Regions from separate parts of the Silanimonas algicola genome, predicted to be linked through region 1. Evidence: predicted binding sites of a transcription regulator. Region 1 holds the regulator's gene; the other holds the start of a gene.
The links. Region 1 encodes HrcA, which represses chaperone genes, less so after heat shock. Its sites were predicted from a motif close to TTNGCACTCNNNNNNNNNGAGTGCNAA; they were not measured.

Region 1 (7,838 bases):
CCAGTGAGCCTTCCGTCCACTCGTGGACGCGGTCGGTGGTGACGACCTGTGCGAGGTCGAGGTTCTTCAGGCCCGGGAACTTGCGGGCGGCCTCGATGGCCTTGTCGGCATCGATATCACCGGCCATCAGCGCACCGTTCTGGGCGCCACGCTCGCGCAGCAGGCGCGTCAGCTTGCGGGTGTCGATGCCGGCGATCGCGACCACGCCGCGCTTCGTGAGCCATTCCGGCAGCGCCTCGCGGCTGCGCCAGTTGCTCGGGCGGCGCGGCACGTCGCGGACGATCAGGCCGGCGCACCAGACCTTGGCGGCCTCGTCGTCTTCCGGCGTGAACCCGGTGTTGCCGATGTGCGGGTAGGTCAAGGTGACCATCTGCCGCGCGTAGGAGGGGTCGGTCAGGACTTCCTGGTAACCGGTGAGCGCGGTGTTGAACACCACTTCACCGACGGAAAGGCCGGGCGCGCCGACGGAAACGCCCTCGAACACGGTTCCGTCTTCGAGCGCGAGGATGGCGGGTTGGGTCACTTCGATCGCCTTACGGTGGGGTGACTCGCGCGCGGCGTGCGCTTCCCTTGCACCGGCCGAAGGCAGGCGCATGGGAGGAGAGTCAGGCGAGCCGGAATTCTAGCCGCGAAGCCCGCGTGACGCCAGCGGAATTCGCCCCCGGAGACGGCGTCTCGTTCAGCGAGGCCCCGGCCGCGCTCGGGTCAGTCCCGGGTTTTGGCCGCGACCCAGTCGCGCATCGCGTAGTGGCCCGGCGGCTGTCCGGCCAGCCATTCGCCGACCGCCAAAGCCCCGCGGGCGAAGATGTCCCGCGAGGTGGCGCGATGGGCCAGTTCCACACGCTCGCCTGCCGAAGCGAACTGCAGCCAGTGCTCACCGACGATGTCGCCGGCCCGCAGGCTGGCATAGCGCGGCTCCGCCCCGCCCGCCTTCGCCGAGGCCCCGAGGGCCAGCGCGGTGCCGGACGGCGCGTCCTTCTTGTGGACATGGTGGCTTTCGACGATGTCGAGGTCCCAGCCCGGCAGGGCGCGGGCGGCGCGCTCGACGAGGTCGGACAGGACGGCCACGCCGAGGCTGAAGTTGGCCGACCACAGCACCGGGATCTGCCGGCTCGCGGATTCGAGCGCCTTCAACTGGCCCAGCGACAGGCCGGTCGTGCCGCTGACGAAGGCCGCGCGACGCTGGACCGCCAGGGCCAAGGCCGCGTCGAAGGCTTCGGGCAGGCTGAAATCGATCAGCAGGCGGAAAGCCGGCGCCTCGGACAGCCGCATCGCCGGCAGGGCCACGCCCTCGGGCACCACGAGGCCGGCCGTGCCGCGCGCCACGGCGGCGACGAGGTTCAGGCGGGAGAACTCGCCGGACAGGGCGAGAAGGCGCTGGCCCATGCGGCCGGAAGCGCCGTGGACCAGCAGGTCGATGGAGGTCGTCATGCACGCAAGGCTACGCGGCGCGGCGCGGCGCCTGCAACGCGGGCGAGCACCGGGTTCACCCTGTCATGCGGTCCCAGAACGCCCGCACGCCGTCGAAGAAGGTGCTTGACTTCGGCGAGTGCCGGGCCGCGTCCTCGCCTTCGAAGGTCCGCTCGAACTCTTCGAGCAGCTCGCGCTGGCGCGCCGTGAGGTTCACCGGCGTTTCCACGACCACCCGCGCGTGCAGGTCGCCGGTCTGGCGCGAGCGCACCGAGCGCACGCCCTTGCCACGCAGGCGGAACAGCTTGCCGGTCTGCGTTTCCGCCGGGATCTTGATCTCGACCTCGCCCTCGAGCGTGGGCACCGCGATGCTCGCGCCGAGCGCCGCCTGCGAGAAGCGGATCGGGATCTCGCAGTAGAGGTCGTCGCCGTCGCGCTCGAAGACGGGGTGCGGGCGCACCTGCACATCGACGTACAGATCGCCACTGGGCGCGCCGGGCTGGCCGACCTCGCCTTCGCCCTGCAACCGGATGCGGTCGCCGGTATCGACGCCCGCCGGAATCTTCACCGACAGCGTCTTCTCCTGCCGCACGCGACCGGTGCCGTGGCAGACCCTGCAGGGCTTCGGAATGATCTTGCCGCTGCCACCGCAGGTGGGGCACGGCTGCTGCATCTGGAAGATGCCGCGCTGGATGCGGACCTGGCCCACGCCGCGGCAGGTGCCGCAGGTCTCGGTCTTCTTGTCCTCGGCGCCCGTACCTTCGCAGGACCCGCAGTTCGCCATCGTCGGCACGTCGATGCGTTTCTCGATGCCGGCCACGGCCTCCTCGAGGTCGAGCTCCATTACGTAGCGCAGGTCGGAGCCACGGCGCGGGCCGCCGCGCTGGCGACCGCCACCGAAGATGTCACCGAAGATGTCGCCGAAGATGTCGCCCATGTCGGCATAGCCGCCCGGGCCACCGCCACCGCCGCCGCCCATGCCCTGCTCGAAGGCGGCATGGCCATGCTGGTCGTAGATGCGGCGCTTGTTCGCGTCGGACAGGACGTCGTAGGCCTCCTTGGCCTCCTTGAACGCCTCCTCCGCCGCCGCATCGCCGGGATTGCGGTCGGGATGGTGCTTCATCGCCAGACGGCGATACGCCTTCTTGAGCTCGTCTTCCGACGCGCCCTTCGAAACGCCCAGCACCTCGTAGTAGTCCCGCTTGCTCATCGCCGCCCCGTTCTTGACGCAAAACACCATCGTGCAAAGCCCGCGATAAGCGGCTTGACCGCTTGATCGCGGGCTGCTTGATCCGGCGGCGCATGCGCCGCCGGATCAGCATCACTTGTCCTTCTTGACCTCGGTGAACTCGGCGTCGACCACGTCGTCCGCCTTGCCCGCCGAAGCGCCCGCCGAGGCCTCGCCGGCGTCCGCCGGGCCGGCCGCAGCCGCCGCGTACAGCGACTGCGCGGCCTGGCCCAGGGCGTTCGTCTTGGCCTCGATCTGGGCCTTGTCGTCGCCCTTCATCGCGGTCTCGAGGTCGGACAGCGCCGACTCGATGCCGCCCAGCTGGTCGCCCGGCACCTTGCTGCCGTGTTCCTTGAGGGCCGTGCGGGTCTGGTGGATCAGGCCATCGGCCTGGTTGCGGGCCTGCACGAGCTCCTGGAACTTCTTGTCCTCTTCGCGGTTCGCCTCGGCGTCCGCGACCATGCGCTGGATCTCCTCCTCGGAGAGGCCCGAGCCGGCCTTGATCTCGATCTTCTGCTCCTTGCCCGTCTTCTTGTCCTTGGCGGACACGTGCAGGATGCCGTTGGCGTCGATGTCGAAGGTCACTTCCACCTGCGGCATGCCGCGCGGGGCCGGCTCGATGCCGGCCAGGTCGAAGCGGGCCAGCGACTTGTTGAAGCGGGCCTGGTCGCGCTCGCCCTGCAGCACGTGCACGGTGACGGCGCTCTGGTTGTCCTCGGCGGTGCTGAACACCTGCGAGGCGCGGGTCGGGATCGTGGTGTTCTTCTGGATGATCTTGGTCATCACGTTGCCGAGGGTCTCGATGCCCAGCGACAGCGGGGTGACGTCGAGCAGCAGCACGTCCTTCACCGAACCGCCCAGCACGCCGCCCTGGATGGCGGCGCCGACGGCGACGGCCTCGTCCGGGTTGACGTCCTTGCGCGGCTCCTTGCCGAAGAACTCGGCGACGGCCTGCTGCACCTTCGGCATGCGGGTCATGCCACCGACGAGGATCACGTCGGTGATCTCGCTGGCGCGCAGGCCGGCATCGTTCAGCGCGATTCGGCAGGGCTCGATCGACTTCTTGACCAGGTCATCGACCAGGGCTTCGAGCTTGGCGCGGGTCAGCTTGATGTTGAGGTGCTTCGGGCCCGAGGCGTCGGCCGTGACGTACGGCAGGTTCACCTCGGTCTGCTGCGAGGAGGAGAGCTCGATCTTGGCGCGCTCGGCGGCGTCCTTCAGGCGCTGCAGGGCCATCGGGTCCTTGCGCAGGTCGATGCCCTGCTCCTTCTTGAACTCCTCGACGAGGAAGTCGATGACGCGGGCGTCGAAGTCCTCGCCGCCGAGGAAGGTGTCGCCATTGGTCGCCAGCACCTCGAACTGCTTCTCGCCATCGATGTTGGCGATCTCGATGATCGACACGTCGAAGGTGCCGCCGCCGAGGTCGTACACGGCGATCTTGCGGTCCTTGGCGTCGCCCTTGTCGAGGCCGTAGGCCAGGGCGGCCGCGGTCGGCTCGTTGATGATGCGCTTCACCTCGAGGCCGGCGATGCGGCCGGCGTCCTTGGTCGCCTGGCGCTGGCTGTCGTTGAAGTAGGCCGGCACGGTGATGACGGCCTCGGTAACCGTCTCGCCCAGGTAGGCCTCGGCGGTCTTCTTCATCTTGCCCAGCACTTCGGCCGAGATCTGCTGCGGCGCCATCTTCTTGCCGTCGGCGGTGCCCACCCAGGCGTCGCCGTTGTCGTGGGCGAAGATCGAATACGGCACGAGGTCGAGGTCCTTCTTGACCTCGGCGTCGGTGAACTTGCGACCGATCAGGCGCTTCACCGCGTAGAAGGTGTTCTTCGGATTGGTGACCGCCTGGCGCTTCGCCGAGGCGCCGACGATGGTCTCGCCGTCCTTGGTGAATGCGACGATGGACGGCGTGGTGCGGTCGCCTTCCGCGTTCTCGATCACCTTGATGTTGCCGCCTTCCATGACGGCGACGCAGCTGTTCGTGGTGCCGAGGTCGATGCCGATGATCTTGCCCATGGGAGTCTCCTGTTCTTCGATTCGTCCGGCGCGCGGCGCCGATTCAGTGATGTCTGCGAGATGGGTGCGCAGGCCGCCGATTCAAGTCGCCGTCACGCGCGAGGCGCCGGCGCGGCGCGAGCTGTTCAAGGAACCGTCAGGCGTCGGCGACGACGACCACGAGGGCCGGACGCAGCAGGCGCTCGTTGAGCACGTAGCCCTTCTGGAACACGTCGAGCACGGTGCCGGGCGCGGCGTCTGCGCTCGGCTGCTGGACCACCGCCTGGTGGAACTCGGGGTTGAACACCTCGCCCTTGGGGTCGAGCTCCGTGAGGCCATTGTCGCCAGCCGTCTTCAGCAACTGGCGGAGGGTGAGTTCCAACCCCTCCTTGAGCGGGTGCGAGTCCGGACCCGCCGCCTTCAGTCCGGCGTGCAGGCTGTCGAACACCGGCAGCAGTTCGCCCAGCAGTCGCTCGTTGGCGAACTTGCGGGCGCTTTCCACCTCGCGCGCCATGCGGCGGCGCTGGTTTTCCAGTTCGGCGCGCTCGCGCAGGGTCTGCTCCCGGAGCTCCGCCAGCGCCACGCGCAGTTCGGCGTTCTCGACCTCCAACGCCGATTCGGTGGACAGGTGTTCGCCCGGCGCAGCGCCTTCCGGGGCCTCGGCCGGATCGACCGGCTCGTGCTCATGGTTCATGGGTTTTCCAGGCCGCGGATGGCGGCAGTTCGGTGACGATCGCCCCCGTTATGGGGCCGGGGTCGCCGGTTTCAAGGCCTGCCCGACCAGCTGGGCCGTGGCCTGCACCATCGGGATGACCTGCTCGTAGGCCATCCGGGTGGGGCCGATCACGCCCAGCACGCCCAGCACCCGGCCGTTCACGGCATAGGGCGCCGTGACCACCGTGCAGCCGCCGAGCGGCGCCAGCCCGGTTTCTTCACCGATGAAGATGCGCACCCCCTGGGCCCGGGCGCAGCGTTCCAGCAGGCCGAGGATCTCGCGCTTCTGCGCGAAAGCGTCGAACAGGCCGCGGAGGCGCTCCACGTCGGCCAGATCGGGGCTGCCCATCAGGCGGGTCTGGCCGGCGACCAGTACGTCGTCATCCCCCTCCGGCAGGACCTGCTCGGAGAGCTCGACCGCCGCGGCCAGAGTGCGCTCCAGCTCGGACTTGGCATCCTGCAGCTCGCGGAGCAGGGCGGCACGGATGTCTGCCCAACCACGGCCGGCGAAGTGCCGGTTGAGGTAGTTCGAGGTCTGTTCGAGTTCGCCCTGCGTGTAGGGCCGACGCGTCTGGATGATGCGGTTCTGGACCTCGTGGTCCATGAAGACGATCACGACCAGCACGCGCTGGGCGTCGATCGGCACGAACTCGATGTGGCGGAAGGCGAAGGCCGCACGCTGGGGCACGGTGACGACGCCGACCGAATGGCTCATCGAGGAGAGCAGCTCGGTGGCGCCGGCCAGCAGGCCCTGGGTGCCCTGCCCCTGCGGCAGTTGCTGGGCCAGTTGGCGGACCAGCCCTTCGTCCGGCTGGGGCAGCTCGATCAGGCTGTCGACGAACACCCGGTAGCCGTGGGAGGTGGGGACGCGGCCGGCGCTGGTGTGCGGTGCGGCCACCAGCCCCAGCTCCTCGAGGTCCGCCATGATGTTGCGGATGGTGGCCGCACTGACGTCCAGCCCCGATTGCTTGGCCAACGTCCGGGAACCCACCGGCTCGCCATGGGCGATGTACTGATGCACGAGCGAGCGCAGGAGCTGGCGGGCGCGGGGGTCGAGGCGGTGCGAGGATGGCGGCATGTCGCATAGATAAGTCCGGCCTTCCCCGATGGCAAGCGTTGGCGCTGCCATGGCCGGATGCTAGCGTTCGCGCTCGCCGGCACGGGGCGCCCGCCCCGTGCCCGCCCCCTTCGCTGCCGTGACCCCATGCTCAAGCTGCTCTCCCTCCGCGATTTCGCCGTCGTCCGCGCCGCCGAACTGCGCTTCGGCCCCGGCATGACCGTGATCTCTGGCGAAACCGGCGCCGGCAAGTCCCTGCTGGTCGACGCCTTGCTCTGGCTCTCCGGCGCCCGGGCCGACGCCGGCATGGTCCGCGCCGGGGCGGCCCGCGCCGAGCTTTCCGCGGAATTCACGCTGGACGACGCTCCCGACGCGGCCGTGTGGCTGGCCGAAAACGAACTCGACGACGAGGGCGCCTGCCAGCTCCGGCGGGTGGTGAAGGCCGACGGGGGCTCGAAGGCGTGGATCAATGGGCGGGCGGTCAGCATCTCGCAGCTCTCGGCCCTGGGGTCCCGGCTGGTCGAGATCCACGGCCAGCACGAGCACCAGGCCCTTCTTGATCGCAGCCGCCAGCTGGGTTTGCTCGACGCCTACGGACGCCTCCAACCCCTGCTCACCCCGGTGCAGAAGGCCGCCGCCGACTGGCAGGCCGCCGAGCGCGAGCTGGCGCAGCTGCAGGAGCGCGGCGATGTCGGCGACCGCATCGACTACCTCGGCCACCAGCTCGACGAGCTCGACCGGGAGCCGCTGGCCCCCGCCGACATCGACGCCCTGCTGGCCCAGCACCGGCGCGCTGCCAACGCCGGCGCGCTAGTGCAAGCCTGCGAGCGCGCCGGCCTCCTGCTCGGCGACGACGACGGCGCGGCAGCCGGCATCGGCCAGGCCCTCGCCGCGCTGTCGAAGTGGATCGCTGACGAGCCTCGCCTCGCCGAAGCGGCCGGCCTCGCCGAATCGGCACGGTTGCAGCTGCAAGAAGCCGTCGCCCTGCTCGACACCGCCCGCGAGAGGCTCGATCTCGACCCGATGGCCCTGCAGCGCGGCGAACAGCAGCTGTCGCGCCTGCACGACCTGGCACGGAAGCACCGCGTGCCGCTGCGCGATCTCGAAGCCCGGCGCGAGGCCCTCCGTGCGGAACTGGAGTCCCTCCGCGGTTCCGAGGGGCGAGTGACCCGCCTCCAGTCCGAACGCGAGGCCGCCGCCGATCGCTGGCACGAGGCCGCCGCGACGCTCACCGCCGCAAGGCGCCAGCAGGCCGACGCGCTCGGCTCGGCCATCACGGCACTGATGCAGGAACTCGGGATGGGCGGTGGGGTCTTCGAGGTCGCGCTCGAACCTCAAGGCGAGACGCGCCCGAACGCCACGGGTGCGGAGCGCGTCGAGTTCCTCGTCAGCGCCAACCCCGGCCAGCCGCCGCGCCCCCTCCGGAAGGTCGCCTCGGGC
Region 2 (7,838 bases), on a different contig from region 1:
GAAATCGGCGTCGCCGACGTGGGAGATCTTGTCGCTCATGGGAGGTCCTCGATGGGCTGCCGCGGGCGCCGCGGCCATGACTGGTACACTTGGGGGCCCTCGGAGCGGTTGACAACCCCGAGGTGCCGGCCCTAAGCGGCCGCAGTGTGCGACCGCGCGTGAAGCGGGCGCAAGACCGAACCGAACCGGTTCACCCCGCAGGCGCGCCGCGCCGCAGGCCACGTGCTCCACGCAAGGATCCCATGAGCGACAAACCGCTGACCGACGTCACCCTGTCCAGTTTCGACCTTCACCCGGCGCTGATGGCCGGTCTCGAAAGCGCCGGGTTTTCCCGCTGCACCCCCATCCAGGCCATGACCTTCCCGGTCACCCTCGCCGGTCGCGACGTCGCCGGACAGGCCCAGACCGGCACCGGCAAGACGCTCGCCTTCCTCGTGAGCATGGTGAACCGCCTGCTCACCCGCCCGGCCCTGGCCAACCGCAAGGACAGCGACCCGCGCGCGCTGATCCTCGCCCCGACCCGCGAACTGGCCATCCAGATCCACAAGGACGCGCTGAAGTTCGGCAGCCAGCTCGGCCTGCGCTACACGCTGGTCTACGGCGGCGTCGACTATGACAAGCAACGCGAGCTGCTGCAGGCCGGCACCGACGTGATCATCGCCACGCCCGGCCGCCTCATCGACTACGTGAAGCAGCATGTCGTCAGCCTGCACGCCTGCGAGGTCTGCATCCTCGACGAGGCCGACCGCATGTTCGACCTCGGCTTCATCAAGGACCTTCGCTTCCTGCTGCGCCGCCTGCCGCCGCGCGAGGAGCGCCAGACGCTGATGTTCTCGGCCACCCTGAGCCACCGCGTGCTCGAGCTGGCCTACGAGCACATGAACGAGCCGGAGAAGCTGGTCGTCGAGGCCGAGACGGTCACCGCGGCCCGCGTGCGCCAGAAGATCTACTTCCCGGCCAACGAGGAGAAGATCCCGCTGCTGCTGGGCCTGCTTTCGCGCAGCCCGGGCAACCGCACGATGGTGTTCGTGAACACCAAGGCGATGGTCGAGCGCGTCGGCCGCGCGCTGGAGCGCGGCGGCTACCTCGTCGGCGTGCTCAGCGGCGACGTGCCGCAGAAGAAGCGCCAGAGCCTGCTGGCCAAGTTCCAGCGCCGCGAGCTCGAGATCCTCGTCGCCACCGACGTGGCCGCCCGCGGCCTGCACATCGACGGCGTCAGCCACGTCTACAACTTCGACCTGCCCTTCGAGGCCGAGGACTACGTGCACCGCATCGGCCGCACCGCGCGCCTCGGCGCCGAGGGCGACGCGATCACCTTCGCCTGCGAGTTGTACGCGCAGCACCTGCCGGCGGTCGAGGCCTACATCGAGCAGAAGATCCCGGTCGAAGCCGTCACCACCGACCTGCTGACCGCCCTGCCGCGCCCGGAGCGCGAAGCCCTGCCGGAAGGCGCCGAGCCGGTCGAGCGCGTCAGCGACATCTTCCGCGAGGCCCGCGCCGAGATGGCCGAGAAGGACGCCAAGCACGGCCGCGGTGGCCGTGGTGGTGGTGGCGGTGGCCGCAGCGGCGGTTCACGTCGCGAAGGTCGCGATGACGGCCGTGGCGACCGCGGCCCGCGTCCGCCGCGCGCCGAGGGGGAGCGCGGTCCACGCCCCTCGCGTCCGGATGGCGAGCGGGGCCCGCGCCCGGAGCGCGCGCCGCGGCCCGAAAGCGGGGCCGCTCCGCTGCAGGCCACGGAGATCCCGAACGCCGCCGAGAGCCCGGCCGAGGCCGAGCGTCGCCGCCGTCGTCGCCGTCGCAAGCCGCGCGGCGAGCGTGGCGAGGGCGCCAGTGCGCCCGCGGCGACCGGCGCCGCGCCGAGTGGCCCGGTCGGCGTGTCGAAGGAGAGCTTCTTCGCCCGCATGGCGGCCCGCGTGAAGGGCTGGTTCGGCGGCTGACGATGCCCCTGCTGCGCTTCGACGCGGTCCACAAGCAGTACCCGGGCGGCCGTGCCGCCCTGCAGGACGTGAGCTTCGGCGTCGACGCCGGCGAGGTGCTGTTCGTCACCGGCCACAGCGGGGCCGGCAAGAGCACCCTGCTGAGATTGCTGCACCTCGCCGAGCGGCCCGACCGCGGCGCGGTGCTTCTGGAGGACCGCAACCTCGCGGCCGTGCGCGGGCGCGACATCGCCCGCTACCGGCGCCGCGTCGGCGTGGTCTTCCAGGACCACCGGCTGCTGCCGCACTGGAACATCGCCGACAACGTGGCCTTGCCGCTGCGCATCGCGGGTGCGCCGGAAGCCGACGTGCTGCCGCGGGTGCGCGAGGTGCTGGGACGCGTGGGCCTTGGCGACCGACTCGCGGCGCTGCCGACGCAGCTTTCCACCGGTGAGCAGCAGCGCGTGGGCATCGCCCGCGCGATCGTCGGCTCGCCCGTGCTGCTGGTGGCCGACGAGCCCACCGGCAACCTCGACCCGCAGCTGGCCGCCGAGATCATGGGCCTGTTCCTCGAACTCCCGGAGCGCGGCACGACCGTGCTGGTCGCCAGCCACGACCTCGCGCTGATCAAGCGCACGCGCCAGCGCACGCTGGTGCTGCACGAGGGGCGGCTGGTGGACGACATCGCCGCGCAGGACCTCGCCGCATGAGCGCGAACCGCAGCGCGGCGCGGCGCGAGGTTTATGGCGGCCCGGGCGTCGGTGCGTGGGGCCGCAGCCACCGTCGTGCCTTCGCCGATGCCCTCGCGAGGTTGCGCGCGGCCAAGCTCGCCACCGCAGCGACCCTGGCGGTGTTCACCTTGGCCCTGCTCCTGCCCCTCCTGCTCGGCCTGTTCCTCGCCAATGCCCTGCGCTTCGCCGGCACGCTCGATGCCGCCCGTGAGATCAGCGTCTTCCTCGACGCGGATGCCGACGCCGCCGAGGCGCGCCGCCTCGCCGACGCTTGGGGCGCCCGACCGGATGTCGCTGCCGTGGTGCTGCGCTCGCCGGAGGACGGGCTCGCCGAGTTCCGGCAGATGAGCGACCTCGCCGGCGCCCTCGACCTGCTCGAAGGCAATCCCTTGCCCTGGGTACTGGTGGTTTCGCCGCGGGACGGCGTTGCCGCCGATCCGTCGGTACTGGTCAGCGCCCTGCAGGCCGAGCCTGGCGTGGACAGCGTGCAGTACGACGCCGCCTGGCGCGCGCGACTCGACGCCTGGCTGGCGCTGGGCCGCCGTGCGGTGGCGCTGCTGGCCCTGCTGCTCGCCGCCGGCGCGGTGCTGGTGGTCGGCAACACCGTGCGCCTCGACCTGGCGACGCGCCGCGACGAGATCGCGCTGCTGCAGCAGCTCGGTGCCGACGAGGCCGACATCCGCCGCCCGCTGCTGCATGTCGGCGCGCTGCTGGGCGCGCTGGCCGGCGTGCTGGCGCTGGCCGGTGTGCTGGCCATCGGTGCCCTGCTGCGCGCGCCGATGGCCGACCTGATGGCGACCTATGCCGGCGGATTCGCGCTTGCAGGCCCCGGCATCGCCGAATCGGCTGTCGTTCTTGCGACCGCCGCCTCGCTGGGCTGGCTTGGCGCGCGGGTGGCGGCGGGCCATTATCTGCGCACTTCGCTCCCGGCCGGCTCATGAGCACACCCGCGTTCCGCACCTTCGACAGCACGTCGCCGCGCATCCTCGTGGTCGATGGCTCGAAGGTGGTGCGCAAGATGATCGAAGGCGTGCTGCGCCAGCAGCTGCCGCAGGCCGAGATCATCCTCTGCGAGAACGGCGACGAGGCGAAGGTGGCCCTGCAGCAGGGCGCCATCAACCTCGTCACCACCGCGCTGCGGCTTCCCGACATCGACGGCCTCGAGCTCGCGCGCTACCTCCGCGAGCACACGCCGCAGGCCTACATCCCGATCATCGTCGTCTCCGGCGACGTGCAGGACCGCCTCGAGACGCGCTCCATCACCGACGACGTCACCGACTACTTCGACAAGTCGCTGGGCTTCACCGCGCTGGCCGCTTTCATCAAGGGCTACGTCGCGCCGGAAGGCGCGCCCGGCGGCGAAGTGCTCTACGTCGAGGACAGCAAGGTCGTCGCCGTCGCCACCCGCCGCATGCTCGAAAAGCACGGCCTGAAGGTGATGCACTGCAGCGGCGTCGAGGACGCCATCGCCTGGCTCGAGTCGGCGCTCACGCAGGGCCGGGTGCCCGGCTGCGACATCGTACTGACCGATGTCTACCTCAAGGGCGAGCTCACCGGGAAGGACCTGGTGAAATCGATCCGCAACGACTTCGGTTACCCGAAGGGTCAGCTGCCGGTGCTGGTGATGACCGGTGACGCCAACCCCGCCAACCAGACGGAACTGCTGCGCGCCGGTGCCAACGACCTCGTCCTGAAGCCGATCGAGGAACGTCTGCTGATCACCAAGCTGCTGTTCCAGCTCCGCGTCGGACGGCTGTTGCGCGAGCGCCACGGCCACTAGCGGTGGCGGATCGCCCGCCGCGTCGGCTTGCGCTTCCCTGTTCCGTTTCCCCCACCACCGAGCCCCCCGCATGCCCCTTCGTCTGTTCGCCCCCATCGCCCTCGCCCTGTCGCTCGCCGCGTGTGGCGGCCCCAATGCCGACGGCACGGAGGATGTCGGCGTGTTCGACCTCGCGGTCGGCGACTGCCTGATCGACGACACGGAGGGCGAGGTCGCGGAGACGGTGGCGATCGGCTGCGACAAGCCGCACCTGTCCGAGGTCTACCACCTGTTCGACCTGCCCGATGGCGCCTTCCCGGAACGCAGTGCGATGGACAAGGCCATCGAGGCGGGCTGCCTTGGTGCCTTCGAGGCCTACGTCGGCCTCGACTACGACCGCTCCGAGTACGTGTTCACCACGCTGGAGCCGACCCCGGACAGCTGGGCGGGCGGCGACCAGGAAGTGGTCTGCATGCTGGCCACCCAGGACGGCAGCACGATCACCGGCAGCCTGCGCAACGCCAAGCGCTGACCCGGTCACGATGGCGGCGGCCCTGCATCCGAGTTGGGCGGCGCGCGTCGGGGCGTATCTCGAGCGCCCCGACATGCAGGCCTTGGCCGCGTTCCTGCGCGCGGAGAAGGCCGCCGGCAAGCGGGTGCACCCGCCGGGCCGGCAGATGTTCGCCGCCCTCGATGCCGTCCCCTTCGAGGCCGTCCGCGTCGTCATCCTCGGCCAGGACCCGTACCACGGGCCCGGCCAGGCGCACGGCCTGAGCTTCTCGGTGCCGCCGGGCATCGCCATCCCGCCGTCCTTGCTGAACATCTTCAAGGAGATCGAGCGCGATCTCGGGCTGCCGATGCCGCGCCACGGCTGCCTGCAGCATTGGGCGACGCAGGGCGTATTGCTGTTGAACGCGGTGCTCAGCGTCGAGGAAGGCCGCGCCGGCAGCCATGCCGGCAAGGGCTGGGAGGGTTTCACCGACCACGTCATCAGCACGTTGTCCGCCGAGCGCCAGGGGCTCGTCTTCCTGCTGTGGGGCAGCTACGCCCAGAAGAAGGGCGAGCTGATCGACCGGCAACGGCACTGCGTGCTGAAGGCCCCCCATCCGTCGCCGCTGTCCGCCCATCGCGGCTTCCTCGGCTGCGGGCATTTCGGCAAGGCCAACCGTTGGCTGCAGGGCTTGGGCGAGGCCCCGATCGACTGGTCGCTGCCGGCGGCATGAGGCGTGGGTGCGGCGCCGTCCGTCGCATTGCTGAATGAGACTTGCGGGCGGTGTTCTCCTGCCGGAACACAGCGGAACTTCCGGCACGCTTAGCACTCGTGCCGTGCGAGTGCTAAATTGCCCCCATACCCCCCGAGGGACCCCGGAATGACCACCGCTTTGACCTCCGCCAACTACCCCATCCCCAGCGCGCTCGGCTCGCTGGAGGCCTATGTGGCGGCCGTGCACCAGATCCCCGTGCTCAGCGTCGAGGACGAGCAGGCCTTGGCCCGCCGCCTCCGCGACGAGGGTGATCTGGAGGCCGCCAAGGCCCTCGTCGTCTCGCACCTCCGCTTCGTCGTCCACGTCGCCCGCGGCTACCAGGGCTACGGCCTCGGCGTCGGCGACCTCGTGCAGGAGGGCAACATCGGCCTGATGAAGGCCGTGAAGCGCTTCGACCCCGACCAGGGCGTGCGCCTCGTCAGCTTCGCCGTGCACTGGATCCGTGCCGAGATCCACGAGTTCATCCTCAAGAACTGGCGCATCGTGAAGGTCGCCACCACCAAGGCGCAGCGCAAGCTGTTCTTCAACCTGCGCAAGAGCAAGACGCGCCTCGGCTGGATGAACGACGCCGAGGTCACCGCGGTGGCCAAGGACCTCAACGTCTCGAAGCGCGAGGTGCTGGAGATGGAAGCGCGCCTGTCGGGCCGCGACATCGGCTTCGACGCGCCCGCGGGCGAGGACGACGACCACGCGCCGCCGGCGCCGATCGCCTACCTCGAGCAGGTGGACGCCGATCCGGCCGCGCTGTTCGAGCGCGAGAACCACGAAGAGAAGCAGCTCGACGCGCTGGGCGAGGGCCTCGACAGCCTCGACGCCCGCTCGCGCGCCATCCTGCAGCGCCGTTTCCTCGCCGAAGAGAAGGCCACGCTGCAGGACCTCGCCGCCGAGTACGGCGTTTCGGCCGAACGCGTGCGGCAGATCGAAGCCAATGCGCTGAAGAAGCTGCGGGGCCTCCTGCTTGCCTGAGCCCGCCGCGCCTGGCGGGTCGCGAGGGGATAGGACGGACGGCGCCTTCGGGCGCCGTCGTCGTTTGGGCTGCTAGCATCGACGGGACTTTCCCACCCCCAAGGATCAACCCGATGAACACGCCCTTCCCGCCGCCGCCCGCGAACGACACGCCGAAGCGCAAGCTTTGGCCCTGGTTCCTCGGTGGGTGCCTCGTCCTCGTGCTCTTGGCCGTGGCCGCCGTCGTCGGCTTGGGCTACTTCGGCATGAAAGCCATGGGGACGGCCACCAAGGACATGGTCGCCTCCGTGCCGGCGGTGCAGGAACATTTCGGCACGATCACCGACGCCGGCATGGACATGGGCGCCATCATGGAAGCGGGCCAGACCGGCAAGAGCGTCCTCGCCTTCACCATCACCGGCGACAAGGGCGAAGGCCGCCTTGTCATCGAGATGGACCAGGCCACGCAGCAGTTCAAGTCGGCGACGCTGACGCTGCCGAATGGTGAGGCGATGGCACTCGACGCGGCGACGCTGCAACAGTTGCAGCAGTTGCAGGGCATGTCGCAGTAAGCGGTCGCACGTTCGTTCCGAGCACCGGCGACCGGCCTTGGGCCGGTCGTCGCGTTTCCGGCCCCCCCGCGGGGCGTCAGTAGAGGTCGACGGGATCGACGTCGATCGACCAGCGCACGCGCCGGGCCTCCGGCAGGGCGTACCAGCCGGGGGCCGCCGCGCCCAGGGCCGCCTGCAAGACGCGACGCTCGCTGCTGCGCAGCAGCAGTTGGAAGCGCGCGCGCCCGGCGCGTCGTGGCATCGGCGCCGGCACCGGGCCGGCCCAGTCGAGGCCCGGCACCTGCTGGCCGTCGCCGGCCGCCTCGAACAGATGCCCTCGGACGGCGGTGAGGAAGGCTTCCGCGTCGTTGGCGTCGTTCGCCTCGGCGCGCAGCAGCGCCCAGTGCGCGAAGGGCGGCAGGGCGGCCGCCTCGCGTTCCGCGAGCAGGGCGGCCGACAGCGCCGCGTAGCCGCCGGAAAGCAGCAGTGCGAGCCATGGATGCTCGGGATGGTGGGTCTGCAGGATCACCTCGCCGGGCCGCTCACTGCGCCCGGCGCGTCCCGCCACTTGCACCAGCAACTGGCCGAGCCGTTCGCCAGCGCGGAAATCGGCGGAAAACAGCCCTTCGTCCATCGAGACCACGGCGGAGAGCGTGAGCTTCGGCAGGTCG

Region 2: a site for HrcA is predicted at 5,719-5,745, ahead of rpoH (RNA polymerase sigma factor RpoH). Genes of this name have one in related genera too.

What each region holds. Positions count from the first base shown of each region.
Region 1 covers NZ_BAAHAS010000002.1:969,378-977,215, forward strand. Annotated here, with positions in the region: gene carA (glutamine-hydrolyzing carbamoyl-phosphate synthase small subunit) at 1-523, opposite strand, end outside; gene ACYVAK_RS09695 (4-hydroxy-tetrahydrodipicolinate reductase) at 706-1,431, opposite strand; gene dnaJ (molecular chaperone DnaJ) at 1,487-2,620, opposite strand; gene dnaK (molecular chaperone DnaK) at 2,732-4,648, opposite strand; gene grpE (nucleotide exchange factor GrpE) at 4,785-5,321, opposite strand; gene hrcA (heat-inducible transcriptional repressor HrcA) at 5,370-6,419, opposite strand; gene recN (DNA repair protein RecN) at 6,546-7,838, shown strand, end outside.
Region 2 covers NZ_BAAHAS010000001.1:850,548-858,385, reverse strand. Annotated here, with positions in the region: gene trxA (thioredoxin TrxA) at 1-39, opposite strand, end outside; gene rhlB (ATP-dependent RNA helicase RhlB) at 243-1,937, shown strand; gene ftsE (cell division ATP-binding protein FtsE) at 1,940-2,626, shown strand; gene ACYVAK_RS04065 (cell division protein FtsX) at 2,623-3,588, shown strand; gene ACYVAK_RS04060 (response regulator) at 3,585-4,427, shown strand; gene ACYVAK_RS04055 (septum formation family protein) at 4,498-4,938, shown strand; gene ung (uracil-DNA glycosylase) at 4,949-5,629, shown strand; gene rpoH (RNA polymerase sigma factor RpoH) at 5,777-6,637, shown strand; gene ACYVAK_RS04040 (hypothetical protein) at 6,751-7,188, shown strand; gene ACYVAK_RS04035 (primosomal protein N') at 7,265-7,838, opposite strand, start outside.